DNA from 3 places in the Arthrobacter sp. Soil_C_49 genome. Region 2 is predicted to be linked to each of the others. Evidence: riboswitches for the same ligand, from Rfam matches in the RefSeq annotation. Region 2 holds a riboswitch; each other region holds the start of a gene.
What was found. Region 2 has a riboswitch for glycine ahead of gcvP (aminomethyl-transferring glycine dehydrogenase). Riboswitches for the same ligand answer to the same signal wherever they lie in the genome.
Positions count from the first base shown of each region.

Region 1: another riboswitch for glycine. It lies ahead of gcvP (aminomethyl-transferring glycine dehydrogenase); the one in region 2 lies ahead of gcvP (aminomethyl-transferring glycine dehydrogenase).
Region 3: another riboswitch for glycine. It lies ahead of gcvP (aminomethyl-transferring glycine dehydrogenase); the one in region 2 lies ahead of gcvP (aminomethyl-transferring glycine dehydrogenase).

Region 1 is NZ_JBDGJZ010000023.1:1,358-11,605, forward strand. It holds gene AC3A4Z_RS22410 (Tm-1-like ATP-binding domain-containing protein) at 1-61, opposite strand, end outside; gene AC3A4Z_RS22415 (cupin domain-containing protein) at 335-952, shown strand; gene AC3A4Z_RS22420 (mycofactocin-coupled SDR family oxidoreductase) at 1,014-1,847, opposite strand; glycine riboswitch at 2,080-2,174, shown strand; glycine riboswitch at 2,175-2,297, shown strand; gene gcvP (aminomethyl-transferring glycine dehydrogenase) at 2,345-5,215, shown strand; gene gcvT (glycine cleavage system aminomethyltransferase GcvT) at 5,225-6,346, shown strand; gene gcvH (glycine cleavage system protein GcvH) at 6,381-6,764, shown strand; gene glyA (serine hydroxymethyltransferase) at 6,761-8,080, shown strand; gene AC3A4Z_RS22445 (L-serine ammonia-lyase) at 8,256-9,683, shown strand; gene lipA (lipoyl synthase) at 9,697-10,248, shown strand, end outside.
Region 2 is NZ_JBDGJZ010000016.1:89,085-99,332, forward strand. It holds gene AC3A4Z_RS20085 (TspO/MBR family protein) at 1-298, shown strand, start outside; gene AC3A4Z_RS20090 (L-serine ammonia-lyase) at 335-1,762, opposite strand; gene gcvH (glycine cleavage system protein GcvH) at 1,806-2,189, opposite strand; gene gcvT (glycine cleavage system aminomethyltransferase GcvT) at 2,760-3,908, opposite strand; gene gcvP (aminomethyl-transferring glycine dehydrogenase) at 3,913-6,879, opposite strand; glycine riboswitch at 7,059-7,157, opposite strand; gene AC3A4Z_RS20110 (TetR/AcrR family transcriptional regulator) at 7,251-7,790, opposite strand; gene AC3A4Z_RS20115 (MFS transporter) at 7,857-9,437, shown strand; gene AC3A4Z_RS20120 (Dps family protein) at 9,537-10,016, opposite strand; gene AC3A4Z_RS20125 (nitrilase-related carbon-nitrogen hydrolase) at 10,231-10,248, shown strand, end outside.
Region 3 is NZ_JBDGJZ010000003.1:217,087-227,334, forward strand. It holds gene gcvP (aminomethyl-transferring glycine dehydrogenase) at 1-1,609, opposite strand, end outside; glycine riboswitch at 1,662-1,769, opposite strand; glycine riboswitch at 1,771-1,868, opposite strand; gene AC3A4Z_RS07275 (Na+/H+ antiporter) at 2,053-3,927, shown strand; gene AC3A4Z_RS07280 (SRPBCC family protein) at 4,021-4,428, opposite strand; gene AC3A4Z_RS07285 (ArsR/SmtB family transcription factor) at 4,425-4,739, opposite strand; gene AC3A4Z_RS07290 (hypothetical protein) at 4,773-5,072, opposite strand; gene AC3A4Z_RS07295 (VOC family protein) at 5,120-5,479, shown strand; gene AC3A4Z_RS07300 (DUF427 domain-containing protein) at 5,601-5,885, shown strand; gene AC3A4Z_RS07305 (DUF5655 domain-containing protein) at 5,946-6,302, shown strand; gene AC3A4Z_RS07310 (hypothetical protein) at 6,366-6,821, opposite strand; gene AC3A4Z_RS07315 (hypothetical protein) at 6,904-7,506, opposite strand; gene AC3A4Z_RS07320 (PEP-utilizing enzyme) at 7,506-7,838, opposite strand; gene AC3A4Z_RS07325 (hypothetical protein) at 7,889-8,095, opposite strand; gene AC3A4Z_RS07330 (hypothetical protein) at 8,316-8,954, shown strand; gene AC3A4Z_RS07335 (hypothetical protein) at 8,954-9,118, shown strand; gene AC3A4Z_RS07340 (hypothetical protein) at 9,195-9,647, shown strand; gene AC3A4Z_RS07345 (hypothetical protein) at 9,760-10,149, opposite strand.

The DNA of each region.
Region 1 (10,248 bases), on a different contig from region 2:
ATGTTCCGATGCTGCCCCGTTCGACTTGTCGAACACCTTCAGGCTTCTTTGCGTGCGTCATGCCACTCACGTTATGTCGACTTGGCGTACAACGTCAAGAGCATTTTCGACTTTTCGTTCGATCTCACCGAACGGACGACGCTTTTTAGTGTCGGAACGTTCGACGCAGCTTGTTGCTGGAAGGTTGGATTCCCCGGCGAGGGTGCAGTGACGTCCGGAGCGCGATGCGTAAAATAGATTCGGTAAGACCGAACGAAGGTGCGTTTCAGGCTGTGAGCAGGTGGTGACGAGCAGCGCTGAGCCGATGTACCTAGGAATGAGGGAGTGGACGCGGATGAGCGAAACCAGCGAGATCGAAGAAGAAGCGGACTCTACGGTCCAGATTGGCGACCGCCTGCGGGAGCTGAGGAACCAATACCAGTACAGTATTCGCGGGCTTGCCGGACGCGCAGGGGTTTCAGCATCGTTGGTGAGCGACATCGAAAAGGGTAAGGTCGAGCCGTCAATCTCGACATTAAAGCGCATGGCGGCAGCACTCGGTACGAACATCACCTACTTCTTCTCTGAGCCAACACAGGACAAGGGCAGGGTCGTCCGGGCAGCCGAACGAACTCCCATGGGTCCAAAGTCGTACCTGAGCGGCAGCCGCTCAGGCATGGAATCCAGCGGCGTCCGCTTTGAACTCGCTTCCCCTCCAGAGTCGGAAGCCATCGAAGCCATCTATGGACGCTACGAGGTCGGCGCGTCGACTGGTGATGAACCCTATACGCACGAGGGTGAAGAATGGGGAATGGTCTTGTCCGGCCGGCTCAAAGTTGTCTTGGAGGATCAGGTTTATTTCCTCGAACCCGGGGATTCAATCTGGTTTCCCAGTACGATTCCCCACAGGATGGAGAACGTAGCCACAACAGTCACCGAATACATTTGGATTGACACGCCCAAAAGCTTCTAAAAGCCTGGTTGGAAACGGCGGGCCGATACTGCTGCAATCAGTACCGGCCCGCCGGGCTTTTCTACTTGGCGAGCAGTCCAAGGTCAATCGGTAACGTGACGCCAGTGATGTAGCGAGCCTCGTCGGAGGCGAGCCATTTGACCGCATTGGTGACATCCGCGGTGTCGATCATTGGTACCTTCATCAGGTGATGCTCCACGAAGCCCGAGTGGGCGTCCTCAGCGTTCGGGTTCTCCAGGTCCGGGCGGAACATCTTAAAGACCCCAGGGTTGTTCAGCATGATGGTGTCAACATTGGTCGGGGCAAGCGCATTCGCCCTGATGTTGTGGGGGGCAAGTTCATTGGCCAGGTTACGCATCAGGCCGATGACGCCATGTTTAGCCGCGACATAATGGCCAAGGGTATGCAACGCCTTCAGCCCGGCCGTGGAACTAGTCAGGATGATGGACCCACCGTTGCCGGCCTCGATCATAGCCGGTACACCTGCCCGGACCGTCTTCCACACACCCGTCAGATTGATGTCAATCATCGTTTGCCAGGTTTCTTCGTCCAGTTCGGCCAGCTGACCGTAGGAGACGACGCCTGCGTTTGCGAGGATGATATCCAGACGGCCGAACTCACTCACGCCGTCCTTGACAGTAGCGGTCAAGCCATCCAGATCGCGGACGTCCACTTGGCGAGCCAGGATTTTGCCGCCAACTGCTTCTACCTGCCGGACCGTTTCCTCAAGCTCTGCTGAGGACGCCCCTTCATAGGGAACGGTGTCAATGGGTGCGCATGCATCTACTGCGATGATGTGGGCGCCTTCGGAGGCAAGGCCAACGGCATGCGAACGCCCTTGCCCACGAGCTACACCGGTTATGAAAGCAACTTTTCCGTCAAATCGTCCTGCCATAGCGGACTCTCCATTCTATCGGTTCTGAACGGTCCTAGCGTACAGATTTGGTTTATCCACCTCACGATACATGCTGGCGTCGAACAAAAGGAGGGTTTTTGGGTATTTTTCCCCGCCACGCTCTCTCGCTGCCGGTTTGGCCCCCTGGTTGCAAGACATTTTCGGCACTGGTTGCCATTACCCCTGACCGCGGTGTACTTTGTAGTCGTAATCACGACAGAACACGTGCCACTAAGTTGCAGCGGGAGAGTCCGGCACACCCCCGTCGGCGCCGTAGGAGCAAACCCTCCCCAGGAATCTCTCAGGCCCACGTACCGCTGCAACGCGGCAACTCTGGAAAGCAGCCCGGCCAACTCCTTCTGCGGGGAACGGGCTCACCGACGGTGCAAGCTGCTCCACGCCATGACGAGGAGCAGCGGAAACTCTCAGGTCCAATACAGAGCGGGGAGGAACCCAAACACCGGCGCCTGAAGCGCTGGTAGACACTGGAGTTCCTTATGACCGCCAATTCCAAAGCTGCTGCATTCGTCGACCGCCACATCGGCACGCGCAGGCAAGACCAAGTCGAAGCCATGTTGAAGGCTGTTGGCTACGACTCCATTGATTCCTTAGTCGACTCGGCTGTTCCGGCCGACATCCGACAGGACTCTTCCCTGGAACTGACCGGCGCGTTGAGTGAGGTGGAAGCCCTCGCCGAACTGCGCGGGCTGGCCGCCAAGAACAAGACCGCCGTGCAGATGATCGGGCAGGGCTACTACGACACCGTGACTCCTCCGGTAATCCGCCGCAACATCCTCGAAGCACCCGCCTGGTACACCGCCTACACCCCGTACCAGCCGGAGATTTCCCAGGGCCGGCTCGAGGCGTTGCTGAACTTCCAGACCATGATCCAGGACCTGGTGGGCCTGCCCATCGCCAACGCGTCGCTCCTCGATGAAGCCACCGCGGTAGCCGAAGCGGTCCTCATGATGCGCCGAGCCAACAAGAACAAGGACGCCAGGGACGCCAAGACTGTCCTAGACGCCGATTGCCTACCGCAGACCATCGCCATCGTGAAGGGCCGTGCCGAGGCGCTCGGCTTCGAGGTTGAAGTCGCCGACCTTGCCGAGGGACTGCCCGAGGGCGTCATCAACGGTGTGGTGCTCCAGCAGCCCGGTGTCTCCGGCCGGGTCTTCGACCACAGCGCCGTCATCGCGGACGCGAAAGAACGTGGTGCCCTGGTTACGGTCGCCGCCGATCTGCTTGCACTGACCCTCATTACGCCTCCGGGCGAGCAGGGGGCGGACATCGCCGTCGGCTCCACTCAGCGTTTTGGCGTGCCGTTGTTCTTTGGGGGGCCGCACGCCGCGTACATGGCTGTCCAGAAGGGCCTCGAACGCACCCTCCCTGGCCGCCTCGTGGGCGTTGCCAAGGACAACGCCGGCGTCCCCGCGTACCGCCTGGCCCTCCAGACCCGAGAGCAACACATCCGCCGCGAAAAGGCCACCTCCAACATCTGCACCGCGCAGGCACTGCTGGCCATCGTCTCCTCCATGTATGCGGTCTACCACGGCCCCCACGGGCTAAAAGCAATCGCCCAAGCCGTGCATGAAAATGCCAAAATCCTTGCGGGCTCCCTCCAAGCCGCTGGCTTGGAGGTGCTGCACACCAGCTTCTTTGACACCATCACGGTCCGTGTCCCCGGTAAAGCGAGAAGCGTGGTCGCAGCCGCTGAAGCCAAAGGCATCAACCTCCGTGTCATCGACAGCGACCTGGTCGGCGTATCAACCGACGAAACAACGACTGCCCAAGTCATTGCAGACGTCATGTACTCCTTCTCCATAGTGGCCGCCTACGGTGCACGCATAACAGGTAGCACGGACGGCTTTGCGCTGGACAGCGCCGTTGAGCGTATCTCGGCGTTCCTACAGCATCCGGTGTTCAACACCCACCGCTCCGAAACCCAGCTGCTGCGCTACATCCGCCGCCTCTCCGACCGCGACCTGGCGCTGGACCGCACCATGATCCCGCTGGGCTCCTGCACCATGAAGTTGAACGCCACCGCCGAGATGGAAGCCATCTCCTGGCCGGAGTTCGCCTCCATCCACCCGTTCGCACCGGATTCCCAGACTGCCGGTTGGCGTGAACTCATCGCCGGCCTGGAAGCTGACCTCGCCGAAATCACCGGCTACGACCAGGTTTCCATCCAGCCCAACGCAGGATCCCAGGGCGAACTCGCCGGCCTGTTGGCCATCCGCGGCTACCACCACTCCCGGGGCGAGGCGCAGCGCAACGTCTGCCTCATCCCAGCCTCAGCCCACGGCACCAACGCCGCCTCCGCCGTACTGGCGGGTATGAAGGTTGTTGTGGTGGCCACTGCCGCCGACGGCACCATCGACCACGCTGACCTGCAGGCCAAGATTGACGCCCACAAGGACGTCCTTTCGGCCATCATGATCACTTACCCGTCCACCCACGGCGTTTACGACGCCGATGTGCGAGAGGTTTGCGACGCCATCCACGCGGCCGGCGGCCAGGTGTATGTTGACGGCGCGAACCTGAACGCTTTGGTTGGTTTGGCACAGCCGGGCAAGTTCGGCGGCGACGTCTCCCACCTGAACTTGCATAAGACCTTCTGCATCCCGCACGGCGGCGGCGGACCCGGTGTCGGACCTGTTGCGGCGAAGGCGCACCTCGCCCCGTTTATGCCGGGCGACGCCAACAAGGCCGCCCACGAAGCCGGACATGGCGTTGCCATTTCGGCTTCGCGCTTCGGTTCCGCCGGTGTCCTGCCGATCTCCTGGGCCTACGTGAAGCTGATGGGCGGCCAGGGTTTGACCGAGGCCACCAAGTCGGCGCTTCTCGCCGCGAACTACGTGGCCGCCCGTCTGGATGAGCACTTCCCGGTCCTCTACACCGGCGAGAGCGGTTTGGTGGCGCACGAGTGCATCCTTGATCTGCGCGAACTCACGGCGAAGACCGGCGTCACGGCCGAGGACGTGGCGAAGCGTTTGATCGACTTCGGCTTCCACGCCCCCACGCTGTCCTTCCCGGTGGCGGGCACGCTCATGGTGGAGCCCACCGAGTCCGAGGACCTCGCGGAGATCGACCGCTTCATCGAAGCTATGATCATCATCCGCCAGGAGATCGACCAGGTGGCCGCCGGTGACTTCACCGTGGAGAAGTCCCCGCTGCGCAACGCGCCCCACACGGCAGTCGCCGTCTTATCTTCCGACTGGAACCGGACGTACCCGCGTGAGCAGGCCGCCTTCCCGGTGGCCTCCCTCCGACAGGACAAGTACTTCCCGCCGGTCGGCCGCATCGACGGCGCAGCAGGGGACCGCAACCTGGTCTGCTCCTGCCCTCCGCTTTCCGAATTTGAGAACTAAGGAATTCCGATGACTGAGAACTACACCGCGCTCTACGAGCAGCACAAGCTCGCCGGCGCCTCCTTCACCGACTTCGGTGGCTGGCAGATGCCCCTGAAGTACAACTCTGAACTGGCCGAACACCACGCCGTGCGCAACGCCGCCGGCCTGTTCGACCTCTCCCACATGGGTGAAATCTGGGTGACCGGCCCTGACGCCGGTGCCTTCCTGGACTATGCGCTGGTGGGCAAACTGTCCGCCGTTGCCGTCGGCAAGGCCAAGTACTCGCTGATTTGCCAACGAGATGGGGGCATTATCGACGACCTGATTTCCTACCGCCGTGCAGAGGACCGCTATCTGGTGGTGCCCAACGCCGGCAATGCCAAGGTGGTGGCAAGGGCACTGGCCGAAAGGGCAGCCGCGTTCGACGTCACAGTCGAGGACGCCTCCACCGAGACGTCCCTCATCGCCGTGCAGGGACCGAACGCCGAGGCCATCCTGCTTAAGCTGGTCCCCACCGAACAGCACTCGCTGGTGACGGAGCTGAAGTACTACGCGGCCGTCGAAGTAGAGATCAACGGTCAGCACCTGTTGCTTGCCCGGACCGGCTACACGGGCGAGGACGGCTTCGAGATTTACGCCAACAACGCGGCGGCCCCAGCGCTGTGGGATGCGCTGTTGGAAGCCGGGGCAGGGGAAGGTCTGGTCCCCGCCGGTCTCGCTTGCCGCGATTCGCTCCGCCTCGAAGCCGGAATGCCGCTGTACGGCAACGAGCTGTCCCGGCACGTCAACGCCTACGCAGCAGGGCTGGGCCCGGTGGTGTCGCTGGCGAAGGAAAGCGACTTCGTTGGCAAGGAAGCACTGGCAGCGGTCAAAGCTGCCGGCGTCGGCTCCACCGCGGGCCAGAAGCTTGTGGGCCTCAAAGGCACCGGCCGCCGTGCAGCCCGCGTGCACTACCCGGTCCTTAAGAACGGCACCTTGATTGGCGAGGTGACTTCCGGCCAACCCTCCCCCACCCTCGGCTACCCAGTGGCCATGGCCTACGTCGACGTCGAACACTCCGCCCCCGGTACCGTCCTGGACGTGGACCTCCGCGGCAAACCCGAACGCTTCGAGATCGTCGAACTCCCGTTCTACAAGCGCCAAAAGTAATCAAACAAGACCTAGCAAGCAAAGGAAAATCATCATGAGCAAAGTTGTTGCTGAACTGAAGTACTCCGCCGAGCACGAGTGGGTTGCTGTTGACGGATCCGGACCGACCGGCGTCGGGATCTCCGCTGTGGCTGCCGATGCCTTGGGCGACATTGTGTACGTGGACCTGCCCGAGGTTGGTTCCTCGGTGACTGCGGGGGAGACCTGCGGCGAGGTGGAATCCACCAAGTCCGTCTCGGACCTTTACGCACCCGTCACCGGCGAGGTTGTGGAGATCAACGACGAAGTGGTCTCCGACCCCGCGCTGATCAACAATGATCCCTACGGCGCCGGCTGGCTCTTCAAGGTGGCCGTCACCGAAGAAGGCCCGCTCATGTCCGCTGAAGAATACGCCGCAGCAAACGGCGGTGAACTGTGAACCCGGCAGCAGTGACCAAATTCGCCCAGGTCGTTTCCCCGTCCCTGGACGCGGACCTGTCCGTACTGGACCCTGAGATCGCAGCGAAGATTGACGACGAGCTCACCCGGCAGCGTGACGGCCTGGAGATGATCGCCTCCGAGAACCACACCGCCGTCGCCGTGATGCAGGCGCAGGGCTCGGTGCTGACCAACAAGTACGCCGAGGGCTACCCAGGCAAGCGCTACTACGGCGGCTGCGAGCACGTGGACGTCGTGGAGCAGCTCGCCATTGACCGCATCAAGGCACTGTTCGGCGCGGAGTTCGCCAACGTGCAGCCGCACTCCGGCGCGCAAGCGAACGCCTCGGTGATGCACGCGCTGATCAAGCCCGGCGACACCATCATGGGCCTGAACCTGGCCCACGGCGGCCACCTCACCCACGGCATGAAGATCAACTTCTCCGGCAAGCTCTACAACGTGGTGCCGTACGGCGTCCGTGAGGACACCCACACCGTGGACATGGCCGAGGTGGAGCGACTGGCGCAGGAGACCAAACCGGCGTTGATCGTGGCCGGCTGGTCTGCATACGCCCGCCAGCTGGACTTCGCCGAGTTCCGCCGCATCGCCGACTCCGTGGGCGCGTACTTGATGGTGGACATGGCGCACTTCGCCGGACTGGTGGCCGCCGGGCTGCACCCGTCACCGGTGCCGCACGCGCACGTCACCACGTCCACCACGCACAAGACCCTCGCCGGTCCGCGCGGCGGCATCATCCTGACGAACGACGCCGACATCGCCAAGAAGATCAACTCAGCTGTCTTTCCGGGCCAGCAGGGCGGCCCGCTGGAACACGTCATTGCGGGCAAGGCCGTCGCGTTCAAGATCGCGGCCTCGGCCGAGTTCAAGGAGCGCCAGGAGCGCGTCCTCGCCGGCGCCCGGATCCTGGCCGAACGCCTGGTCCAGCCCGACGTCACCGCCAACGGCATCAGCGTGATCTCCGGCGGCACCGACGTGCACCTGGTCCTCGTTGACCTGCGCAACTGCGAGCTCAACGGGCAACAGGCCGAGGACCGCCTCGCGGCCATCGACATCACAGTTAACCGCAACGCCGTCCCGTTCGACCCCCGCCCGCCGATGGTCACCTCCGGTCTCCGGATCGGCACGCCGGCGCTCGCCACGCGTGGGTTCGGCGAAGCTGCCTTCCGCGAGGTTGCCGACATCATCGCCGAAGCTTTGACGGCCGACGCCGACGCGGACCTTTCGGGGCTGCGTCACCGCGTCGAGGCCTTGGCTGCAGCCCACCCGCTCTACCCGGGCGTCACGAACCTCGCCTAAGGCTTCCTGCCCGTGGTCACTTTTGCCCGGTGGGACCGGCAGCCTCCGCGTGCTCGGTCGCGAATACGCCCGCTGAGCGGACGTGACGCTTCCTTAGACGCATGCTCACGGATACCGGGCCCGCGTCCGTCACCTCCTGCCCCGACCACGAACCGCTTGTAGATAGGAACCCGTCATGGCTGTTGGAGTCTTCGATCTCTTTTCGATCGGCATCGGCCCTTCCTCTTCTCATACTGTGGGGCCGATGCGGGCTGCTGCTGTGTTCGCGGAGGAGCTGAAGGCTTCCGGGGTGCTGGGGTCGGTGGCGGGGTTGCGGGTGGATCTATACGGATCATTGGCGGCCACGGGGCACGGGCACGGGACGATGACCGCGGTGCTGCTGGGGCTGGAGGGGTTCCATCCGGAGCTGATCCTGCCCGAGGAGGTGGGGGAACGCCTGGCCGCAATCGCCGAGACCGGGATGCTGCAGCTCGCCGGTGCCGTGCCGTTGCCCTATGGGGTGAAGGACATGGTGCTGCGGCCGTTGACGGTGCTGCCCCGGCACACGAACGGGATGACGTTCACCGTAAGTGATGAGGCCGGGGAGGTTTTGCATACGGCGACGTTCTTCTCGGTCGGTGGCGGTTTCATCGTCCGGGAGGGCGAAGAGGACGCGGCTCAGCAGGAGCTGGAGGCGTCCAAGAAGGAACTGCCCCTGCCGTTCCGGACCGCGGCGGAATTGCTGAAGCATTGCCGGGAGAGCGGGCTGGGGATCGCCGAGGTGATGTTCGTGAATGAGAAGGCGATCCGGACGGAGGCGGAGATTCGGGCCGGACTGCTGCATATCTGGTCGGTGATGGAGAACTGCGTAGCGACGTCCCTAACGCGGACCGGGGTATTGCCGGGCGGGCTGAAGGTTCGCCGCCGCGCCCCAGACTGGTATGACCGGTTGAAGAAGGAAAGTTCACGGCCGGACAGCGAGGGCCAGGACGAGGACTTCTACGACCAGAAGTATTGGCAGGAGTGGGTTAACTTGATCGCGCTGGCGGTCAATGAGGAGAACGCCTCCGGCGGGCGGGTGGTCACTGCCCCCACGAACGGGGCGGCCGGGATCATCCCGGCGGTGCTGTTTTACGCGTTGCATTTCGCGCCGGGGATGGAGAACGCCAGCCAGGAGGACCGCGACGACGTGGTGGTGAAGTTCCTGCTCGCTGCCGGCGCCGTGGGGGTGCTGTACAAGGAGCAGGCGTCGATTTCCGGGGCTGAGGTGGGCTGCCAGGGCGAGGTGGGTTCGGCGTCGTCGATGGCGGCGGCGGGCCTGGCCGAGGTGATGGGTGGGACCCCGGCGCAGGTGGAGAACGCGGCGGAGATCGCGATGGAGCACAACCTGGGCCTGACGTGTGACCCGATCGGGGGCCTGGTGCAGGTGCCCTGCATTGAACGGAATGCGATCGCGGCAGCCAAGGCGATTAACGCCGCGAAGATGGCGCTCTGGGGCGATGGTTCGCACCGGGTCTCGCTGGATGAGGTCATTGTGACCATGCGCGAGACCGGCAAGGACATGAGCTCCAAATACAAAGAAACCGCCATGGGCGGCCTCGCCGTCAACGTCGTCGAATGCTGAAGAAAGAAGAGCAATGACATTGGCACCTGAAGGCCGGAAGCTGCTCCGCGTTGAACAGCGCAACTCTGCTGTCCCGGTGGAGCGCAAGCCGGACTGGATCAAGGCCAAGGTCCAGATGGGCCCGGAGTTCGTCCAGCTCAAGAACCTGGTGAAGAAGGAAGGCCTGCACACGGTGTGTGAGGAGGCCGGCTGCCCCAACATCTTTGAGTGCTGGGAGGACAAGGAAGCCACGTTCCTGATCGGCGGGTCCGAGTGCACCCGGCGGTGCGATTTCTGCCAGATCGACACCGGCAAACCCTCCCCGGTGGACATGTTCGAACCGACCAAGGTGGCCCGGTCCGTGCAGGCGATGCAGCTGCGCTACGCCACCGTCACCGGCGTGGCCCGCGACGACCTCGAGGACGAGGGCGTGTGGCTGTACGCCGAGACGGTCCGCAAGATCCACGAACTGAACCCGGGCACCGGGGTGGAGCTGCTGATCCCCGACTTTTCCGGCAAACCCGAACACATCGCCGCGATCTGCGATTCCAGGCCCGAGGTGTTCGCACACAACGTCGAAACCGTG
Region 2 (10,248 bases):
GGCCTGGCTGGTGTGGCGGAAGCGGGCACCGGGTACGCCGCGCGCCTTGAAGGTTTACGGCGTCCAGCTTGCCCTGAACCTTGCCTGGACCCCGGTGTTCTTCGGCCTCTACCCCTCCATCGGCGGGACTGCACTGTGGCTGGCGCTGGCCATCATCATTGCCCTGATCGTGGCCGTCGCGGTGACGGTGGTGTCCTTCGGCCCCATCAGCCGCACCGCAGGCCTGCTTCTCCTGCCGTACGTGTCCTGGCTGGTGTTCGCCGCAACACTGAACGGATGGGCAGCCCTCAACAACTGACGGGCATCACCGCTGCCCCGGTTGCGGCGGGCGGCGTCAGCACACCGCGACGTTGACGGCGAGGCCGCCCATGGCCGTTTCCTTGTATTTGGAGCTCATGTCCTTGCCGGTCTCGCGCATGGTCACAATGACCTCATCCAGCGAGACCCGGTGCGAACCGTCGCCCCACAGCGCCATCTTCGCGGCGTTGATCGCCTTCGCCGCGGCGATCGCGTTCCGTTCAATGCAGGGCACCTGCACCAGGCCGCCGATCGGGTCGCAGGTCAGGCCCAGGTTGTGTTCCATCGCGATCTCTGCCGCGTTCTCCACCTGGGCCGGGGTCCCGCCCATCACCTCGGCCAGGCCTGCCGCCGCCATGGACGACGCCGAGCCCACCTCGCCCTGGCAGCCCACCTCAGCCCCGGAAATGGACGCCTGCTCCTTGTACAGCACCCCCACAGCCCCGGCAGCGAGCAGGAACTTCACCACCACGTCGTCGCGGTCCTCCTGCGAGGCGTTCTCCATCCCCGGCGCGAAATGCAAAGCGTAAAACAGCACCGCCGGGATGATCCCGGCCGCCCCGTTCGTGGGGGCAGTGACCACCCGCCCGCCGGAGGCGTTCTCCTCATTGACCGCCAGGGCGATCAAGTTAACCCACTCCTGCCAATACTTCTGGTCATAGAAGTCCTCATCCTGGCCCTCGCCGTCCGGCCGTGAACTTTCCTTCTTCAACCGGTCATACCAGTCAGGCGCCCGACGACGGACCTTCAGTCCCCCAGGCAGCACACCTTCGCGCTTCAGGCTGGTGGCCACGCACTCCTCCATCACCGACCAGATATGCAGCAGGCCCTCGCGGATCTCCTTCTCGGACCGGGAGGCTTTCTCATTGACCAGCATGATGTCGGCGATCGAGAGGCCCTTGGACTGGCAGCGGCCCAGGAGTTCAGCGGCGGTGCGGAAGGGCAGCGGCAGTTCCTTCTTGGACTCCTCCAACTGCTGCTGCGCCGCATCTTCCTCGCCCTCACGGACGATGAACCCGCCACCCACAGAAAAGAACGTGGCGGTGTGGAGGATCTCGTCCTCCGCATCAAAGATGGTAAACGTCATGCCGTTGGTGTGCCGCGGGAGAATGGTCAGCGGCCGCAGCACCATGTCCTTCACCCCGTACGGCAGGGGCACCTCACCGGCCAGTTTTAGGATCCCGGTTTCGGCGATAGCGGCCAGCCGTTCCTCCACCTCGTCCGGCAGGATCAGCTCCGGATGGAAGCCCTCCAGCCCCAGCAGGACCGCGGTCATGGTGCCGTGCCCATAGCCCGTCGCTGCAAGGGAACCATAAAGGTCCACCCGCAGCGACGCCACACGGTCCAGGGCTCCGGAGGACTTCAGCTCCTCGGCGAAGACAGCAGCAGCCCGCATCGGCCCGACGGTGTGGGAACTTGAAGGCCCGATCCCGATGGAGAAGAGATCAAAGACACCAACAGCCATGTGCGTAAATCCTTAATAGAGGTTTGGTGCTGCTCGACGGGGGTTAGAGGTCCCCGCCGTTTTTGGACGCGTACTCCTGCGCCGACAGCAGGGGTCCTTCAGACTCGGCAGCTACCTTGAAGAGCCAGCCGGCTCCATAGGGATCGTTGTTGATCAGGGCGGGATCATCCACAACTCCAGTATTGATCTCCACCACCTCACCCGTCACTGGCGAGTACAAATCGGAGACCGACTTCGTAGATTCCACCTCGCCACAGGTCTCCCCTGCCGTCACGGCAGCGCCCACCTCGGGCAGGTCCACGTACACGATGTCGCCGAGGGCCTCCGTAGCGACAGCGGAAATCCCGATCGAAACCAGGTTCCCACCCTCCCGGGCCACCCACTCGTGCTCGTCGGAGTACTGCAAGTCTGCGGCAACTTTTGCCATGTGTTTTTCCTTTGCTTGTTTGTTCGAAACTCTTGTGGCTGGGTTGGGTGCGGCTGTGGGGATTCCTCCGCGTACTGGCTCGTTCCTCGCCTCTGACGTACGCTTCCGAAATCCCCACAGCCGCCAAAGCAGGTTTAGTTTTCGAGGCCTTCAGTTCCATGTAGGAAAACCACGTCACCTGAGTGCCGCAGGCTCCGGTCCTAACAAGCACAACCACCGGACCGGAGCGGCAACCCGACAATTCGAGGGATTCGACCGCCCAAGTTGGTGAGTCGAGCGTCCCCCGGGTTTCGACAGGCTCAACTAACGATTGGTGGCCGGAGCCCGCTAGTCGACACCGACTCCTGACAGGCTCAACCAGCCCGCGTAGGTGAGGTCCGCGGCCCCTTCGGGTGCGGCCTCCGGCAGCGTGCGTCTAAGGGAGCGTCACGTCCGCGCAGCGGGCGTCTTCGCGACCGAGCACGCAGAGGAGGCCGGACCCGACGGGCCAAAGGCGACCACAGCCAGGCACCCAAATAAGCACGCGTGAAAAGTCCGGTCCGGCGGGACCGGACGGAACCAAAGAGGTGCTTACCTGGAGCGCTTGTAGAACGGGAGGTCGACGACTTCGAAAGGCTCTGCCTTGCCGCGGAGATCAACGTCCAGTGCCGTGCCGGGTTCGGTGAACTCCACGTCGACGTATGCCATGGCCACGGGGTAGCCAAGGGTGGGCGAGGGCTGGCCGGAGGTGATTTCGCCGACGACGTTGCCGTCCTTGAGGACCGGGTAGTGGGCGCGGCCGGCGCGGCGGCCCAAGCCCTTGAGCCCGACGAGCCTGCGTCCGGCAGTGCTGCCTGCGCCGGCTTCCCTTTTGGCCGCGAGTGCGGCCTTGCCCACGAAGTCGCCTTCCTTGGACAGCCCGACGACGGCACCCAGGCCTGCCGCGAAGGGGTCGCCCTGCAAAGACAGCTCGTTGCCGTACAGGGGCATCCCCGCTTCGAGACGGAGGGAGTCGCGGGAGGCCAAGCCTGCCGGCGTGAGCTCCCCGTCCTCGGCGATCGCGACGAGCGCCTGCCACAGGCCGGGGGCGTCGTCGTTGGACACAAAGATCTCAAACCCGTCCTCGCCCGTGTAGCCGGTGCGGGCAAGCAGCAAGTCCAGTCCGGCGCCGCCCACGAGGAACGGAACCTCCACGGCGGCGTAGTACTTCAGCTCCGTCACCAGGCTGTGCCGCGCGGCCGGGACCAGGCGGAGCAGCAGCTCCTGCGCCTTCGGGCCCTGGACGGCGATGAGTGAGGTGGCGGCCGAGGCGTCGTTGACCTGGACGTCGAAGGCGGCGGCGCGCTTGGCCAGTTCGCCAGCCACTACGGAGGCGTTGCCGGCGTTGGGAACCACCAGGAAGACGTCCGTGCCGTCAGCAGCCACGGGCCGGCGGTACGTGATGAGGTCATCGATGATGCCGCCGTCCTCGTTGCAGATCAGCGAGTACTTCGCCTTGCCCACTGGCATGGCGGAAATCTTTCCCACCAGCGCGTAGTCCAGGAAGGCAGCCGCGTCCGGCCCGGTCACCCAGACCTCGCCCATGTGGGAGAGGTCGAACAGCCCGGCACTCCTGCGGACGGCATGGTGCTCGGCGAGCTCGGAGCTGTATTTCAGTGGCATCTGCCAGCCGCCGAAGTCGGTAAAGGAGGCACCCAGTTTCTTGTGCTCCTCGTAAAGAGCGGTGTACTTGCCAGGCATGCGGTCAGCCTTCCGAGCCAGTGGTTGAGCTTGTCGAATCCTCGAACTCGGAAAGCGGCGGGCAGGAGCAGATCAGGTTCCGGTCCCCTGCCGCGCCGTCGATGCGGCCCACCGGCGGGAAGTACTTGTCCTGCTTGAGCGACTTCACCGGGAACACTGCCTGTTCGCGCGGGTAGGCACGGTCCCAGTCGCTGCTGATGGCGGCGGCCGCGGTGTGCGGGGCGTTGCGCAGCGGGCTGTCCGCCACGGAGAAGTCGCCGTGAGCCACCTGGTCGATTTCGGCGCGGATGGAGATCATGGCCTCGATGAAGCGGTCGATCTCGCCGAGGTCCTCGGATTCGGTGGGTTCCACCATCAGGGTCCCCGCCACCGGGAACGCCAGGGTGGGGGCGTGGAAGCCGTAGTCGATAAGGCGCTTGGCCACGTCCTCCGCCGTGACGCCGGTCTTGGCCGTCAGCTCGCGCAGGTCCAGGATGCATTCGTGCGCTACCAGGCCGCCTTCACCGGTGTAGAGGACCGGGAAGAAGTCGTTCAGCCGGGCGGCGACGTAGTTCGCGGCGAGCAGAGCGGACTTGGTGGCCTCGGTGAGGCCCTGGCCGCCCATCAGCTTCACGTAGGCCCAGGAGATGGGCAGCACGCCAGCGGAGCCGTACTTGGATGCGGAAATCGGGACGTCGTTGCCTTCCGTCCACGTGGCCGCATTGCCGGGCATAAACGGTGCGAGGTGTGCCTTGGCAGCAACGGGGCCGACGCCGGGTCCGCCGCCGCCATGCGGGATGCAGAAGGTCTTGTGCAGGTTCAGGTGGGACACGTCGCCGCCAAACTTGCCCGGCTGTGCCAAACCGACCAGGGCGTTCAGATTCGCCCCGTCAATGTACACCTGGCCGCCGGCCGCGTGAACAGCGTCGCAGACTTCGCGGACGTCAGCGTCGTAGACACCGTGGGTGGACGGGTAGGTGATCATGATGCAGGACAGGGCGTCTTTGTGGGCCTCGATCTTGGAGTACAGATCGGCGTGGTCGATAGTGCCGTCCGGCGCCGTGGCCACCACAACAACCTTCATGCCCGCGAGCACAGCCGACGCGGCGTTCGTGCCGTGTGCCGACGCCGGGATGAGGCACACGTTGCGCTGCTGGTCGCCCCGGGAGTGGTGGTAGCCGCGGATGGCCAGCAGGCCGGCGAGTTCGCCCTGGGAGCCTGCGTTGGGCTGGATGGATACCTGGTCGTACCCGGTGATCTCGGTCAGCTGTGCTTCCAGGTCCGCGATCAGCTCGCGCCAGCCTTCGGTCTGGGAGTCCGGGGCGAACGGGTGGATGGAGGCGAACTCGGGCCAGGAAATGGCTTCCATCTCGGCCGTGGCGTTCAGCTTCATGGTGCAGGAACCCAGCGGGATCATGGTGCGGTCCAGCGCCAGGTCACGGTCGCTGAGCTTCCGGATGTAGCGCAGCAGCTGCGTTTCGGAACGGTGCGTATTGAACACCGGGTGCTGCAGGAAGTCCGAGGAACGTTCGACGGCGGCGTCCAGGGCAAAACCGTCCGTCACCTGAACCCGCCCGGCATCAAAGGCTTCGAGGACGGCGTCGACAATTGCCGGCGTCGTGGTTTCATCAGTGGAAAAGCCCACCGTGTCCGCGTCAATGCTGCGCAGGTTGATGCCCCTGGCCTCGGCGGCGGCGACAATGCCCGCGGCCTTGCCTGGAACGGAGACCGTGACAGTGTCGAAGAAGCTGGTGTGCAGCACGTCGAGTCCGGCGGCCTTGAGGGAAGCCGCGAGGGTCGTGGCGTGCGTGTGGGCGGACCGGGCGATTGCCTTCAGGCCTTCCGGGCCGTGGTACACCGCGTACATGGAGGCCACGATGGCCAGCAGCGCCTGGGCCGTGCAAATGTTGGACGTGGCCTTCTCGCGGCGGATGTGCTGCTCGCGCGTCTGCAGGGCCAGACGGTAGGCAGGTACGCCGGCGTTGTCCTTGGAGACGCCCACCAGGCGGCCGGGCATGGAGCGCTCCAGGCCCTTCTGGACCGCCATGTAGGCGGCGTGCGGGCCACCGTAGAACAGCGGCACGCCGAAGCGCTGGGCTGAGCCGACAGCGATGTCCGCGCCCTGCTCACCGGGAGGTGTGATGAGGGTGAGGGCCAGGAGGTCGGCGGCAACTGTGACCAGGGCACCGCGTTCCTTCGCCTCAGCGATGACGGCGGTGTGGTCGAAGACCCGGCCGGAGGCGCCGGGCTGCTGGAGGACGACGCCGTTGATGGCGCCGTCGGGCAGTCCCTTAGCGAGGTCGGCAACCTCCACCTCAAAGCCGAGCGCCTCGGCGCGGCCCTTGACGATGGCGATGGTCTGCGGCAGGCAGTCGGCGTCCAACACCGTCTTGCCGTCCCGGGCATCCTTGTTCTTATTCGCGCGGCGCATCATGAGCACGGCCTCGGCCACGGCAGTGGCTTCGTCCAGCAGGGAAGCATTGGCGATGGGCAGTCCCACCAGGTCCTGGACCATGGTCTGGAAGTTCAGCAGCGCCTCTAGCCGGCCCTGCGAGATTTCCGGCTGGTAGGGCGTGTACGCGGTGTACCAGGCGGGGCCCTCAAGGATGTTGCGGCGGATCACCGGGGGCGTCACGGTGTCGTAGTAGCCCTGGCCGATCATCTGCACAGCGGTCTTGTTCTTCGCGGCGAGCCGGCGCAGTTCAGCGAGCGCCTCCACCTCGCTCAGGGCGCCGGCCAGTTCCAGTGCCGAGTCCTGGCGGATGTCCTTGGGAACGGCGGTGTCAACCAGCGCGTCCACCGTGTCGTAACCCACGGCCTTGAGCATGGTGTCGACGTCGGCCTGCCGCCGGGCACCGATGTGCCGGTCAACGAACGTGGCAGCCGGAGCAGTGGCGGCGGTGGCCGGAATGGCGGCGGCTGGGGAGGCAGAGGCCGCGATGGCGGAGGCTGGGGAGGCGGAGGCCGGAATAGCAGTCACGAGGAACTCCATACATAAGGCGGCGCAGGGTACGCCACATCGATTCGGGTCCTCCCCGCTCTGTAACTGGACCTGAGAGTTTCCGCGTTGCCCGCTTTCCGCAGGCCCCGCTTGCACCGTCGGTGAGCACGGCAGTCCAGGCGTCCGGTACGGGATGGCCAGGCGGACAGCGTGCTGCTTTCCAGAGGTGCCTCGCCGCGGCGGTACATGGGCCTGTGAGATTCCTGGGGAGGTATTGCTCCTACGGCGCCTGCTTGTACCTTCTGGCAGAACTCTCCCGCCGCAGATCAAAGGCTATTCAATTAGTTGTTTTTGATGGCGGCCGCAAGGGCCGGCGCATGCACCAATTCTCCTATGCCGCCGTCCCCGGGGCAAATGAACGGCTAGCCCCGCAGCCGTTCCACGGCCGCCAGCAGTTCGTTTACATCCGCTTCCCGGTTTCCGGCATTTCCGGACGGGCCGCTCTCCCACATGGCGTTGAAGTACAGCCCGTCCCCCATGTAGAGCACAGCTTTCGCCATGGCCGGGCCCACATCCTTGCCGATGAGCTCCAGCCACTGCTGCTGGATGGCGGCGAAGCGGCGCCGGGCTTCCTCGTGCGCCACTTCGGCGAGGCGCGTCGCGGCAACGAAGGACCTGTCCATGGGGGTGTCCGACCAGAGCGATGACCGGATGAAATAGGCAGCAGCGCCTTCGGGCGCCGCCGCCATTGCATCGAGGTCCTCCCCCGCCAGGCGGTCCAGCCGCTCCAGGGTGGCCGCGATCAGCGTTTCCTTGTTCGGAAAGTGGTATAGCAGCCCGCCCTTGGAAACGCCTGCCCGTTTCGCCACCGCATCCAGGGTGGCGGCACGTTCCCCCACGTCGATGAGGAGTTCTTCAAAGGCATCGAGCACTGCATCCCGTGCCACGGGTTTTCTGGCCATGGTTCCAATCATGCATTGTCGCGTCGGAGTTTCTTAACTGTACCGTCCGGACGGTATAGTTAACTTATGACCGCTCCCTCCGCACCCCAGCAAGACCGCACCCGCCTGAACGCCGCAGCGAATCAGCCGGCGGCTCGGCGACGAGGTACCCGGCGGGACTGGCTCGCGCTGGGACTGCTGATGTTCCCGGTCCTCCTCGTCGCCGTCGACAACACCGCACTGACGTTTGCGCTGCCCGCAATTGCCCGCGCCCTGGACACCTCAGGCGTCGAACTGCTCTGGATCGTGGACGCCTACCCGCTGGTACTGGCGGGGCTGCTCGTGGCCATGGGAAGCCTGGGTGACCGGATCGGACGGCGACGGCTGCTGATCATCGGCAGCATCGGCTTCGCGGCAGTGTCAGCCGCAACGGCCTTCGCCCCCGGCTCCAGCTGGCTGATAGCCGGCCGCGCCGCCCTGGGCCTTTTCGGCGCGATGCTGATGCCCTCCACGCTGTCCCTGATCCGCAACATCTTCCCGGACCCCAACCGCCGCCGGCTGGCCATCGCCATCTGGGCCGCCGGGTTCTCCGGCGGCGCCGCCCTGGGTCCGATCTTCGGCGGCTGGCTGGTGGAACAGTTCTGGTGGGGAGCGGTTTTCCTGGTGGCGGTGCCCATCATGCTGCCGCTGCTGGCCTTCGGCCCGGCGTTCATTCCGGAATCCCGCGACCCCTCGCCGGGCAGGGCGGATGCGCCGAGCATCCTGCTCTCACTCCTGACCATGGTGCCGCTGGTGTATGGCATCAAGGGATACGCCACCGAAGGCCCGGGCCCGCTGGCACTGGGAAGCATAGCTTTCGGGCTGGCCATGGGCGCTGCCTTTGTCCGCCGCCAGCACCGGCTGGACAGCCCCCTGCTGGACATGTCCCTGTTCCGCAACCAGGTGTTCAGCATGGCCATCACGGCGAACGTCCTGGCCCTGTTCTCCTTCAACGGCTTTATCCTCTTCCTGGCCCAGCACCTGCAACTCCTTGAGGGCATGTCCCCTTCGGCGGCAGGAATGGCCATGATTCCAGCCCTGGTCGCCACTGTGGCGGCGGGCCTGGCCGTGGTGCCGCTGGTCCGGAAGATCCGCCCCGGTTTCGTGGTGGGCGCCGGACTCGGCATGAGCGCCACCGGGTACAGCCTGGTGACGTTCGGCAGCCATTCCAACGGGCCGGCGCTCCTGCTCGCAGCGCTGCTGGTCCTGGCGCTGGGCGTGGGGACGGCGGAAACCATCTCCAATGACCTCATCCTGGGCAGCGTGCCGGCGGAAAAATCCGGTGCGGCGTCGGCCATCTCCGAGACGGGGTACGAGGTGGGCGCCCTGCTGGGCACCGCCGTGCTGGGTTCGATCCTCACGGCCTCCTACCAGCACAACCTGCACCTGCCGGCCGGCGTCGCGGAAGCTGCCGGCGGCGCCGGCACCGCCCATGCCGGCGAGACCCTGGCCGGAGCCATGGAGCTGGCAGCGGGGCTGCCTGCTCCCCTGGCGGACGCCGTCCGGCAGGCTGCCGGCTCAGCCTTCGATTCGGGGGTGCACGTCACTGCGGCGATCGGGCTGGTACTGATGGCGACGGCGGCAGTACTTGCCGCCGTCGTCCTGCGGAAAGTGCCCAAGGCCGGATAGGGCAGCGCGCCGCCTGAATGCTTCCCGGCACAACGCAGCGCCCGGCTCCGGACAGAAGTCCGGAGCCGGGCGCTGGCTGGTGACGTGTGCCGGAACGGGCTACTTCGCGTCGGGGGCGGTGACGCTCGCGGTGGCCTTCATGGTCTCGGCATTGACCATCCATGCGAACTGCTCGAGTTTGGCAATGAATTCGTGCAGGAGATCCGCGGTGGTGGGGTCTTCCTCATCCACCTCGTCATGGACCTTGCGCATGGTGCCTACCGCAGCCTCAAGGGCGGCAACAATGCGCTCGATCGCGTCCTTGGTACTGATGAGCCCCTCGGGAAAAGGAGCGAGGCTGGTGGATTCAGCCACGGTGGAGCTGCGCCCGTCCGGCAGGGCGTGCAGTGCCCGCATCCGCTCGGCAGCGTCGTCTGCGAACTGGCGGGCAGCGTCCACGATCTCATCCAGCTGCAGGTGGAGGTCACGGAAGTTGGTTCCCACGATGTTCCAGTGGGCCTGCTTGCCCTGGATGTGCAGTTCGATCAGGTCCGCGAGCACAGCCTGCAGGTTGTTGGTCAGTGTCGGTGAAGCTTTCATGCATCCTCCTCGATTGGTCCAGTAATCCCGACGCTACCAGCCCGACACCCTGCAACAGAGGGGCGTGCGGCAATTTCTCAGTGAGCTTACTAATTCCGCATCGACCGACACAAAAGAACGGGATTCATATTTCCCCTTGCATCCGCGCCCGTCGCACCTCATACTAAATGAACGTCATTCATTTAGTGACCACCGTCTCACTGGAGTAGCAAACATGATTGAAATTTCCTGC
Region 3 (10,248 bases), on a different contig from region 2:
CACGCCACCCTGCGGTCTGGGAGTCGGGGGCAAACGGGTGGATCGAGGCGAATTCGGGCCAGGAAATGGCTTCCATCTCGGCTGTGGCGTTCAGCTTCATGGTGCAGGAACCCAGCGGGATCATGGTGCGGTCCAGGGCCAGGTCCCGGTCGGAGAGCCGGCGGATGTAGCGCAGCAGCTGGGTCTCGGAGCGGTGGGTGTTGAACACCGGGTGCTCCAGGTAGGTGGAGGTGCGCAGCACCTGCTCCGGCAGCTCGAAACCCTCGGCAGACACCACGGGACCGGCGCCAAAGGCGACAACAACCGCGGAGAGGACCTCCGGCGTCGTGGTTTCATCGACTGACACGCCAACTGTGTCCGCGTCGATGAGGCGCAGGTTGATGCCCCGGGCTTCGGCGGCGGTGATCACCTTGGCGGCTTTGCCGGGGACGCGGACGGTGATGGTGTCGAAGAAGGTATCGGACACCAGTTCCCGGCCGGCGATCTTAAGCGTGGCGGCCAGGGCGCGGGCGTTGTTGTGGACGGTTTCGGCGATCGCCTTCAGGCCGTCGGGGCCGTGGTAAACGGCGTAGAAGGACGAGACGATGGCGAGCAGTGCCTGCGCCGTGCAGATGTTGGACGTGGCCTTCTCGCGGCGGATGTGCTGCTCGCGGGTCTGCAGTGCCAGGCGGTATGCGGGGACGCCGGCGTTGTCCTTGGAGACGCCCACGATTCGGCCGGGGAGCGTGCGCTCCATGCCGTCGCGGACGGCCATGTAGGCGGCGTGCGGTCCGCCAAAGAACAGCGGCACGCCAAAGCGCTGGGTGGAACCGACGGCGATGTCCGCGCCCTGCTCGCCCGGTGGAGTGATCAGGGTGAGTGCCAGGAGGTCGGCTGCGACAGTGACCAGCGCGCCGCGGTCCTTGGCCTCGGCGATAACGCCGGACTGGTCCCAGACGCGGCCGGAAACGCCGGGCTGCTGCAGGACGAGGCCGTTGATGTCGCCGTCGGGCAGGCCGGCCGTGAGGTCGGCAATTTCCACCTCGAAGCCGAGGGCTTCGGCGCGGCCCAGCACGATGGCGATGGTCTGCGGGAGCAGGTCGGCGTCCAGGACAGTCTTGCCGTCCTTGGCCGTCTTGTTCTTGTTGGCCCGGCGCATCAGCAGCACGGCTTCGGCCACGGCGGTGGCTTCGTCCAGCAGGGAGGCGTTGGCCACCGGGAGCGCGGTAAGGTCCTGCACCATGGTCTGGAAGTTCAGCAGCGCCTCGAGCCGGCCCTGCGAAATTTCCGGCTGGTAGGGCGTGTAGGCGGTGTACCAGGCGGGGGCTTCGAGGATGTTGCGGCGGATCACCGGCGGAGTCACGGTGTCGTAGTAGCCCTGGCCGATCATCTGCACGGCCATCTTGTTTTTGCCGGCCAGCTTGCGGAGCTCGCCGAGGACCTCGACTTCGCTGAGGGCGCTCTCAAGGGTGAGTGGCGTGTCCTGGCGGATGGAATCGGGCACGGCGCTGTCAACGAGGCCATCGAGGGTGTCGTAGCCGACGGCCTTGAGCATGGTGTCGATGTCGGACTGGCGGCGCGCGCCGATATGGCGGTCTGCGAAGGTGGTGGGGGACGATTGAACCGTCATAAGAGGAACTCCATAATTCAGGTGGTGCCGGAGCACCACGTTGATTCGGGTTCCTCCCCGCTCTGTATTGGACCTGAGAGTTTTGTGTAGTCCTGCTGTTCGGCAGGGCGCCACTTGCACCGTCGGTGAGCCCGGTTGCCCGGACTGCTTTCCAGAGTTGCCTTGCCGCGGCGGTACGTGGGCCTGAGAGATTCCTGGGGAGGATTTGCTCCTACGGCGCCTGCAGAACGTACCGGCAGGACTCTCCCGCCGCAGATCATCAGCACGTGCCACTGGTGGGTGACACGGCTCACAGGTTACAGGATCCGTGGTCAGGATGCAAAATGAGGGCCAGCTTTCGGGCGGGCGGACGACGGCGGCACGTCCCGCCGTCGTCCCCTCACCGGAAGTGCCGCAGGGCTCCGTGCAGGGACACCCTTGGCAGGGCCTGAGACAATGGCCGGATGGAGATCGCCCTGGGACTTCTGGTTCTCGTTGCGGTGGTTTGCGCCGGAAGCGCGCTGGGCCGAAAACTGAACATTTCCGTTCCCCTGCTGCTGGTACTGGTAGGCGTGATCGGCTCCTTCCTTCCGTTCGTGCCGGACATTGAGCTGAACCCGGAAATGGTCCTCGTGGGGCTGCTGCCGCCGCTTCTCTATGCCGCGGCGCTGCGGACGTCCCTGTTCGACTTCAGCTCCAACCGCCGGTCCATCGGCCTGCTATCGGTGGGGTATGTCATTTTCGGCACTATCGCTGTGGGCTTTGTGGTGTGGTGGCTGTTCCCGGAGATCCCGCTGGCGGCCGCGTTTGCGCTAGGGGCCGTGGTGGCACCCCCGGACGCGGTGGCCGCCACCTCCATCGCCCGGAAGGTGGGGATGCCGCGCCGGATCGTCACCATCCTGGAGGGTGAATCCCTGGTCAACGACGCCACGGCATTGATCTGCCTGCGCGCAGCGATCGCCGCGATTTCCGGGACGGTGTCCGTGGCGGGGATCGCCGCGGACTTCCTGCTCGCGGTGGGCGGCGGCCTGGTGGTAGGCATCGCCGCGGCCTACGTGCTGACGGAACTGCGCAAGCGGATCCGGAACGTCCCCATCAACACCTCCACGTCGCTGGTGGCTCCCCTGGTGGCGTACCTGCCGGCGGAAGCGATCCACGCGTCGGGTGTCCTGGCCGTCGTTGTCACCGGGCTCATCATGGGCACCAAGGCGCCGTCTATGCCCAACGGTGCCGCCCGGCTGAGCCAGCGCAGCAACTGGAATACGGTGCAGTTTCTGTTGGAAAACTCGGTGTTCCTGCTGATCGGGCTGCAGGTGCGCAGCATCGTGGAGGGTGTCCAGGACGATTCCCTGGGCGCTGGCCGGATCTGGATGGGCTGCGCGGTGATCCTGCTGGCGGTGCTGGTCCTCCGCCCCGTGTGGGTTTTCCCCGCGACATACCTGCCCCGGCTGATTCCCGCGGTGCGGCGCAGCGACCCGGCGCCGCCCTGGCAGTTCCCCGCCATTGTGTCCTGGGCCGGGATGCGCGGCGTGGTCACCCTGGCCGCAGTGTTGGTGCTGCCCGAGGACCTGGAACACCGGTCTGTGCTGATCCTCGCTGCCCTTGTTGTGGTGGGCGGGACCCTGACGCTGCAGGACTTTACCCTCCCGGCACTGGTCCGTGCGCTGCGGGTGCAGGGTCCGGACCAGCGCGAGGATGCCCTGAACAAGGCGTCGCTGATGCAGCTGGCCACCGCCGCCGGCGTGGCCCGGTTGCAGGAACTGGGCACTGAGAACGATCCGCCCGAGGTCCTGGCCATGCTGAAGCGGCGCACGCAGGAGCGCGGGCTGGCCGCGTGGGAACGGCTGGGCCGGCCGTCGGCGGAAACGGCAACACCCAGCGAGCGCTATGCCCGGCTCCGGCTCGCCATGCTGGAAGCGGAACGTGCCAAGGTGCTGGAGCTGCGCCGCGGCGGCGAGTACGCGCAGGAGGTCCTCACCGACGTCCTGGAGCGGCTGGACGTTGAGGAATCCATGCTGGACGTGGCGCTGGATGAGGTAGACACGTCCGGCGAGGGCGGCGGGGAAGGCATCGCAAGGCCGGGCGGGGTGTGCGACCACCTCGAGTCGGCGCGGCCCCGGGAGGTTCCGGCCGACGCGTTCTGCGCTGACTGCGTCAGGGAAGGTACGACGCCGGTGCACCTGAGGATGTGCCTGGCCTGCGGGCAGGTGGGGTGCTGCGATTCCTCCCCCGCAACCCACGCATCGCGGCATCACGAGAAGACCGGGCATCCGGTCATGCGCAGCATTGAGCCGGGCGAGGACTGGCGCTGGTGCTACCAGGACGACCTGCTGGGGTGATGGCCGGCTGAGGCGCGGCCTGCCCACGTCACGCCTGCCCACGTGAGGGGACGACGGCGGGGAGGTCCCGCCGTCGTCCGGTCACCTGAAACGTCAGGAAACGCCGGCGAGAACGCCGTCAATCCGGGTAAGCAGCCCCGGCCAGCCGTTGCCCATGCCCTCGATGGCCTGTTTGCCCATGGGGGTGTCGAGGCGGAAGCCCGCGTGTTCGTGATGGAGCACAGTGCCGCCATCCGCCGGCTCGAGGCGCCAGGTGATGGTGGTGTCCAGCACGGCCTCGGAGAAGAGGAAGCTGATGGAGGTGCCGGGATCCACGGTGAGGACTTCGCACTGCTGCTGCCCCCAGGAGCCCATGTCCATGGTGAAACGGTGGCCAACGACTGGCGCGATATCGCCCGGCGCCCACCAGCGGGCCAGCAGCTCGGGGGTGGTCAGCGCGGCCCACACGGATTCGGCGGGGTGCGGGAAGCGGCGTTCGAGCCGGATGGCGTTCTCGGTCATGACGGTTTCTCCTCGTCCAGAAGTTCTGCCAGCGCGTCGAGGCGCTGGTCCCAGTAGTGCTCGAAGTGCTTCACCCAGCCGCCGATCTCGGCCAGGGCCTGCGGCTGGAGGTGGTACAGCCGGTTACGTCCGTGGCGCTCCTCGCGGACCAACCCGGCCTCGCGGAGTACGGCAAGGTGCTCGGAGGCCGCCGGGCGGCTGAGGTTCAGCAGCCCGGTGAGTTCGCCCGCTGTCCGGGGACCCTGGCGGAGCTCGTCGAGGATCACTCGCCGCGCAGGGTTGGAGACGGCGCCGAATACGTCAGGAAGCACCGAACCAGTATATGTCGGAAATTTCCGACATATCTAGCGGGTGCCGGTTTTCCTGCCGAGCCTGTACCCGGCCCAGAAGGCGAGCAGGAGCAGCCCCACCACGGCGACGGTCAGGCCGATCTGGGTTCCTTGGGTTATCAGAACAGCGCCGTTGGCAGTGAAGGGCGTATTGCTGAGCGGCGCGTAGGCGAACCAGCCGATGTAATCCCGGTTCAAGATGGCGATGAGACCGCCGGCCAGCACCGCCGCGAAGCCCGCGAAGGGCAGGACGGTGAGAAGAACTTTGGCAGATTTGGATGTGTTGGGCTGCCCGGCAGCGTTGTTTTCCCCCATGGAACCGAGTCTAGCCGGGGCTGTTCGGCCGCCATTAGGCTGGGCGGATGTTGACCATCGGCAGCACCGTCCTTGGCGTCAACGACGTCGCCCGCGCCACCGCATTCTGGCACGCCGCCCTGGGGTATGTTCCGCAGGAGCCCGGCGACGAGACCTGGGTGATCCTCGTGCCGGAATCGGGCCCGGGGGCGCAGCTGGCCCTGATGCGGAGCGAGACGCCGGTCCAGGAATACCCCCGGATCCATCTGGACTTGTACGCGGACAACCAGGCCGCCGAGGTGGAACGGCTGGTCTCCCTCGGCGCCCAGCGGGTGGACTGGGACCTGTATCCGGAGGACCCTGATTTCATCGTGCTTGCTGATCCTGACGGGAACAGGTTCTGCGTCATCGACAAGAGCCCGCGGTAGCACCGCCGGCGGACGCGCCCGAGGAACGCTGACGTTCGGGAACATTCCTGTCCGCTATCCCGTTGGTATCCCTACGACCCGCGCCTCCTTTGAACGCGGCGGCGCTTACGGAAGGGAACCTATGGCCAGGGCTATCTGGAACGAAAAAGTTATCGCCGAATCGACGGACACCGTGGTGGTGGAGGGCAACCATTACTTCCCCCGCGAAGCCGTCAACGCCCACTACCTTCGGGACAGCGACCTCTCTTCCGTCTGCCCGTGGAAGGGCAGGGCCAGCTATCACACGCTCGAAGTTGACGGAAAGCTGAACGTGGACGCGGCCTGGTACTACCCGGAGACAAAGCCGCGGGCAAAGCAGATCGAGGACCGGATCGCGTTCTGGCGCGGCGTCACCATCGAGGCTTAAGAACAGAAAGCAGCGGACGACGGCGGAACCTCCCGCCGTCGTCCAGGCCAGTAGGCCACCATGGTGATTGTGGATGCACAGCAACTTTTCCCCGGCGCCCTCACGGAGATTTATGATGCGCTTTCAGCGCGGATGTCCGGGCTGGGTGACGACATCGTCGAAGAGTTCTCGAGAACCCAGGTGAGTTACGGGGCGGCGCGGAAGTTCACGTGGCTCACCCCCATCACGAAGAGCAAAGCGCTGCTGACCATGGATATGTGGGATGAGCACCACGCCTCGTTCGTCCGTGACATCATTCGGTTTCATCACGACAAACACACCCACCAGGTGGAAGTGCGCACCCCAGCCGACATTGAGTCCGTTGCCGCCCTCGGCTGGTTTGAGGATTCAGCCGCCTGGGGCCGTAAGCAACGTTGACCAGTTGGCTGCTTCGTCAGCGCCGGCATCATCGCCTCCCCCGGGTGATTGGCTCAGTTCCAGTTATGAGCCGACGGTGACGTACTCGCCATTGAGCTTTTCTGCCAGGCGTTCGATGTCCCTCGTCGAGGGTTGGCCGGTGGCCATCTCAGTGAAGTCGACAACCATCCAATTCATCCCATGGACGAGATGGATTTTGCCTTGGTTGGAGTCAGACAAGATCTGGTAGGTTTCGCGAAATGCTTTCTCATCTGCAAAAAGGTCTATCTGAACCTTTTCAAAGCACAGCTTCTGTGCGGAGGACAGCCTGATGCCGTCACCCATTGGAACAATTGGATCACCAACAGGATCAGCTTCGCAGGCCAGGACGTCATCGACGGCGGTGTAAGCCTCATCCATGGAGCTGAAGCCTTGTAGGTTCTCGCTTCCAGGCTGCTCTTTGACGACACATCCCGCGACCGGAACGGCCACAAGAAAAGCCGCCGTTGCAATATTTAGAAAATGCCTGTTTTTCGTCACTTTTACCCCCAGGTTATTTATCGCACTGTTTCACATGAGGGGGGAACCCTAAAAGCCTTTCCGGTCAGCCGGGGTGCGGTATCTATCGCTGGATGCCGAGAGTGGCGATGAGATCCTCGTGGAACTCGAACCATACGCGGTGAAAGGAATCGCGGTCCGTGGCGACTAACCAGGCTGGTTCTGTGGCTGCGTTTGCCACCGCCTGGTCGAGCCGGTGCGCGTATCCGTCAAACCGGGGCAACGCTCCAGCCAGGCGGGTTTCCAGCCCCCGGAAGGAGGCTGCGGCCTCGGCAAAGGTTTGATGCTTCTCGTGGTCCAGCCCTTGATTTGGCTGGTTGTCCTGAGACAGCCGGTCAAGCTGAAGCTGGCTGCAGGCGGCGACGATATCCGTGTTGAGGGGCACAAACTCCGCGTGCACGGAGGTGACCACGGCACGTGCACCCGCCAATTCAAGTTCCTCTGCCAGGAGCCGTTCATTTTCTGTCCTGCCGGCGACAGTCAGCGACCAACCCCGAGAGTCCCCGAATGAGGAGCGCACGGCCCACCCCTTCGAGCCGGCTTCGATGAGAAGGCGTTCGACTTGTTGGGGATCCTGGCCAAACCTTTTTGCCACTGCCTCAGTGTCGGCAAAGCCGAGGAGCCTCATGGAGTGGAGGGTGAGCAGCATCGTGGGCTTCAAACTCATCACGGCCCCTTTACCGGCGCTGCCGTGACGGTTCCCTGGGTTCCGTCGACCACGATGGTGGTTCCGGCCGGGAACAGGTGGAGGGCACCGGCTACCCCTAAGACAGCGGGGATGCCATATTCGCGAGCCACGATGGCGGCGTGTGAAAGCATGCCGCCTGTTTCCGTCACGATTGCACCGGCTAGCCCGAACAGCGGTGTCCAGGCAGGGTCAGTGGTCCGGCAGATAAGGATGTCGCCGGGCTTCACCGTGGAAAATTCGTCCACGCTGTCAACTGTCCTTGCCGTGCCGCACGCGGTCCCCGGGCTGGCGCCGGTTCCAAAGGAAGTCATCAACCAAAATTACCGGGTCAACAATCCATGCGCAGGACGAATTCTTGACTTCATCCTGATGCACTACTGCGCCGGGGGTTGGGCTTCTGAGCTTCCGGCGGCGGGAGTACCACAACGAGTAACGTCGCGAATGGCCCGAGGAACATTGACATGAGAAACCATGCCAACCGGCTCCGGTTCTTCTGTTCGGCCAATCCGGCATTGATCAGCGCGATGGCGAACCACATGCCGCCCCCATTGACATAGTTGCTATCCATTGGCCTACTCAACCACATGGGGATTTTGCGAACTCAGGTTTCGTCGTCGCGAAATCACGGGTTACAACGGAAACGATCAGAACCGGATCATCCAAATCTGTTTGGGTGGGGGTCGGGCAGTCAGGGCTAGACTGGCGTGGTTAGGACGGATTGGGGGATCCAGAGCGGCTCGCGCCGCTGTTCCGCTGGTCGGTCGCCGCCAGCGGACCAAGGGATGACCATGACCTTCTTTCAGAGCTTTCCGGTACCGCCGTTGCCGCCGCAGCCGCGGTCGACAAGATACGTCCCGCCGCCTTGGGTGGCTCCTCCCTCTCATGAGCTGCCGGCCGTCGTACATGTGGGCAAGTTCCTGCACCGCAGTCCGTCGATCGTTGTGGGTGTGAAGAGCGCTGAGGTGTTTTCCACAGGCTGCTCCTTCAGCCTGTCCTGGCTATGTCGACGCGTCGACCAGAATGACGAAGACTGGGCTGTTCTTCAGGAAAATTTCCATCACTCGGGGATGGGCTTCCGCCACGGCCGGTCACAGCAGACATCCTTGATGCTCGGCGTCCAGTTCCCCGATGGTTCCAAAGCCAGCACTGCCAATCAAGGGCCCCACGGCCTCAGAGGAGTCGGTCAGGATCCCGAACCACCGACGCTTGCCCTGAACAACGGAGGGGGCAGCGGGGGCGACGACGAGCTATCGGGCACCGGCACGATCTGGCTGTGGCCGCTTCCTCCGGCCGGGGAATTTCGCTTGCTGGCTCAGTGGACCGCCCTTGGCATGCCGGAATCATCCGTAGTCGTGGACGGAGCCCAGCTTCGGGAGGCCGCGGCAGGCACCCAGAAGTACTGGCCGGAGGAGGGTACGCAAGGATGATGGCTCTCGACAGTCTGGTCCTGACCGTGGTCTTCGCGGCGGTGTTCTTCTACGTCCTTTACGGCGTCATCCGCGCCGCAGTCCGGGACGGCATACTTCAGGCCGAGAAACGTCGGCAAGGGGCGGACAGGCCGCCGTTTGATGACAGCGGCGTAAGGTCGTGACTTTGCAGAGCTGGCTTGTGGCCGGGTTCGGAGTTGGAGCGCGGCGCCTTTGCACGCCCTCGGAGAATGGACAACCATGAACAAAGCTTTTCCCGCCCTCGCTGTAGCGACTTTCGCTGCCCTGTTGTTCACCGGGTGCTCGTCTTCCGCTCCCAATACAGCTACGCCCGTTGAGAGGCCAGCCAGCCAAACGGCTGCCGCTCCTGACTCCATACCCAACTCCTCCCCTGCGTCGAACAAAACAGCAGACTTTGTGACAGCCAACGCGAACGCGGGCTGGGTTGGCCACATCAAGTCTGTGACTGAAATCGAGCCGGGAAGAATCCGGATCTACACCAGTGTCGTTGACCCGCAGACCGCCAGCGGCAGCGAGGCGGCCGTGACCGCGATCGCCATCTGCGAGTCCGCAGTGGCTCTGTTCGGGCCAAGCTATGTATCGGTTCTGGAAGACGACGGCACCAGCTTCGTGCTGTACGGACACCCGTCAGTCCCCGAGGGTGCCTGCGCGGACGTTCGACCATCACAATAGCGGCGCCGGCCGGGACCAGATTCCCCGGAACGGGTTCCGTCCGACGGCGGTCGACTCCTCAATGTCAACTAGCAGCCAGTTCCAAAGTCTTCAGCTAAACTTGCGGGCTCAGTCAGCGGCCGCTGACTGGGGCTACGACTACCTGCACGTCGTCTTCGTATAGGACATCTCCCGGATCATTCGAGTGCAGCACTCGCCAGTCGACACCGTAGCGCTCAAGAAGATCCATGTAGAACTGGACGCCGACGATTAGATCCGTCGCCGAGCTCTTGAACCAAGATTGGGCCGAAGGGTTGATTGCGCGGTCGTAGATCATTTTGTCCACAGTTGATGGGTCCGTGTACGCGGAGTCGAAATGGTCGTTCGCTTTCCGCCAGGCGGCCCAGTCTTTGTCGCTGAGTTTTCCGTCTCTTGCCAGACCGTTGGCGAGAGCGAAAATTCCTGGATAGCAACCACGACTGTTGGGGTTGCCTGCTTGGAAGCGTACAAACTTTGAGTCCATGTTCCCCAGCTAATCACTAGGCACGTGATTAGCGCGGCAGGGAAACCAATTCGCAACAGTCCCGCTAGATGCCGTAGGCAGCAGCTACTTGGCGTGGTG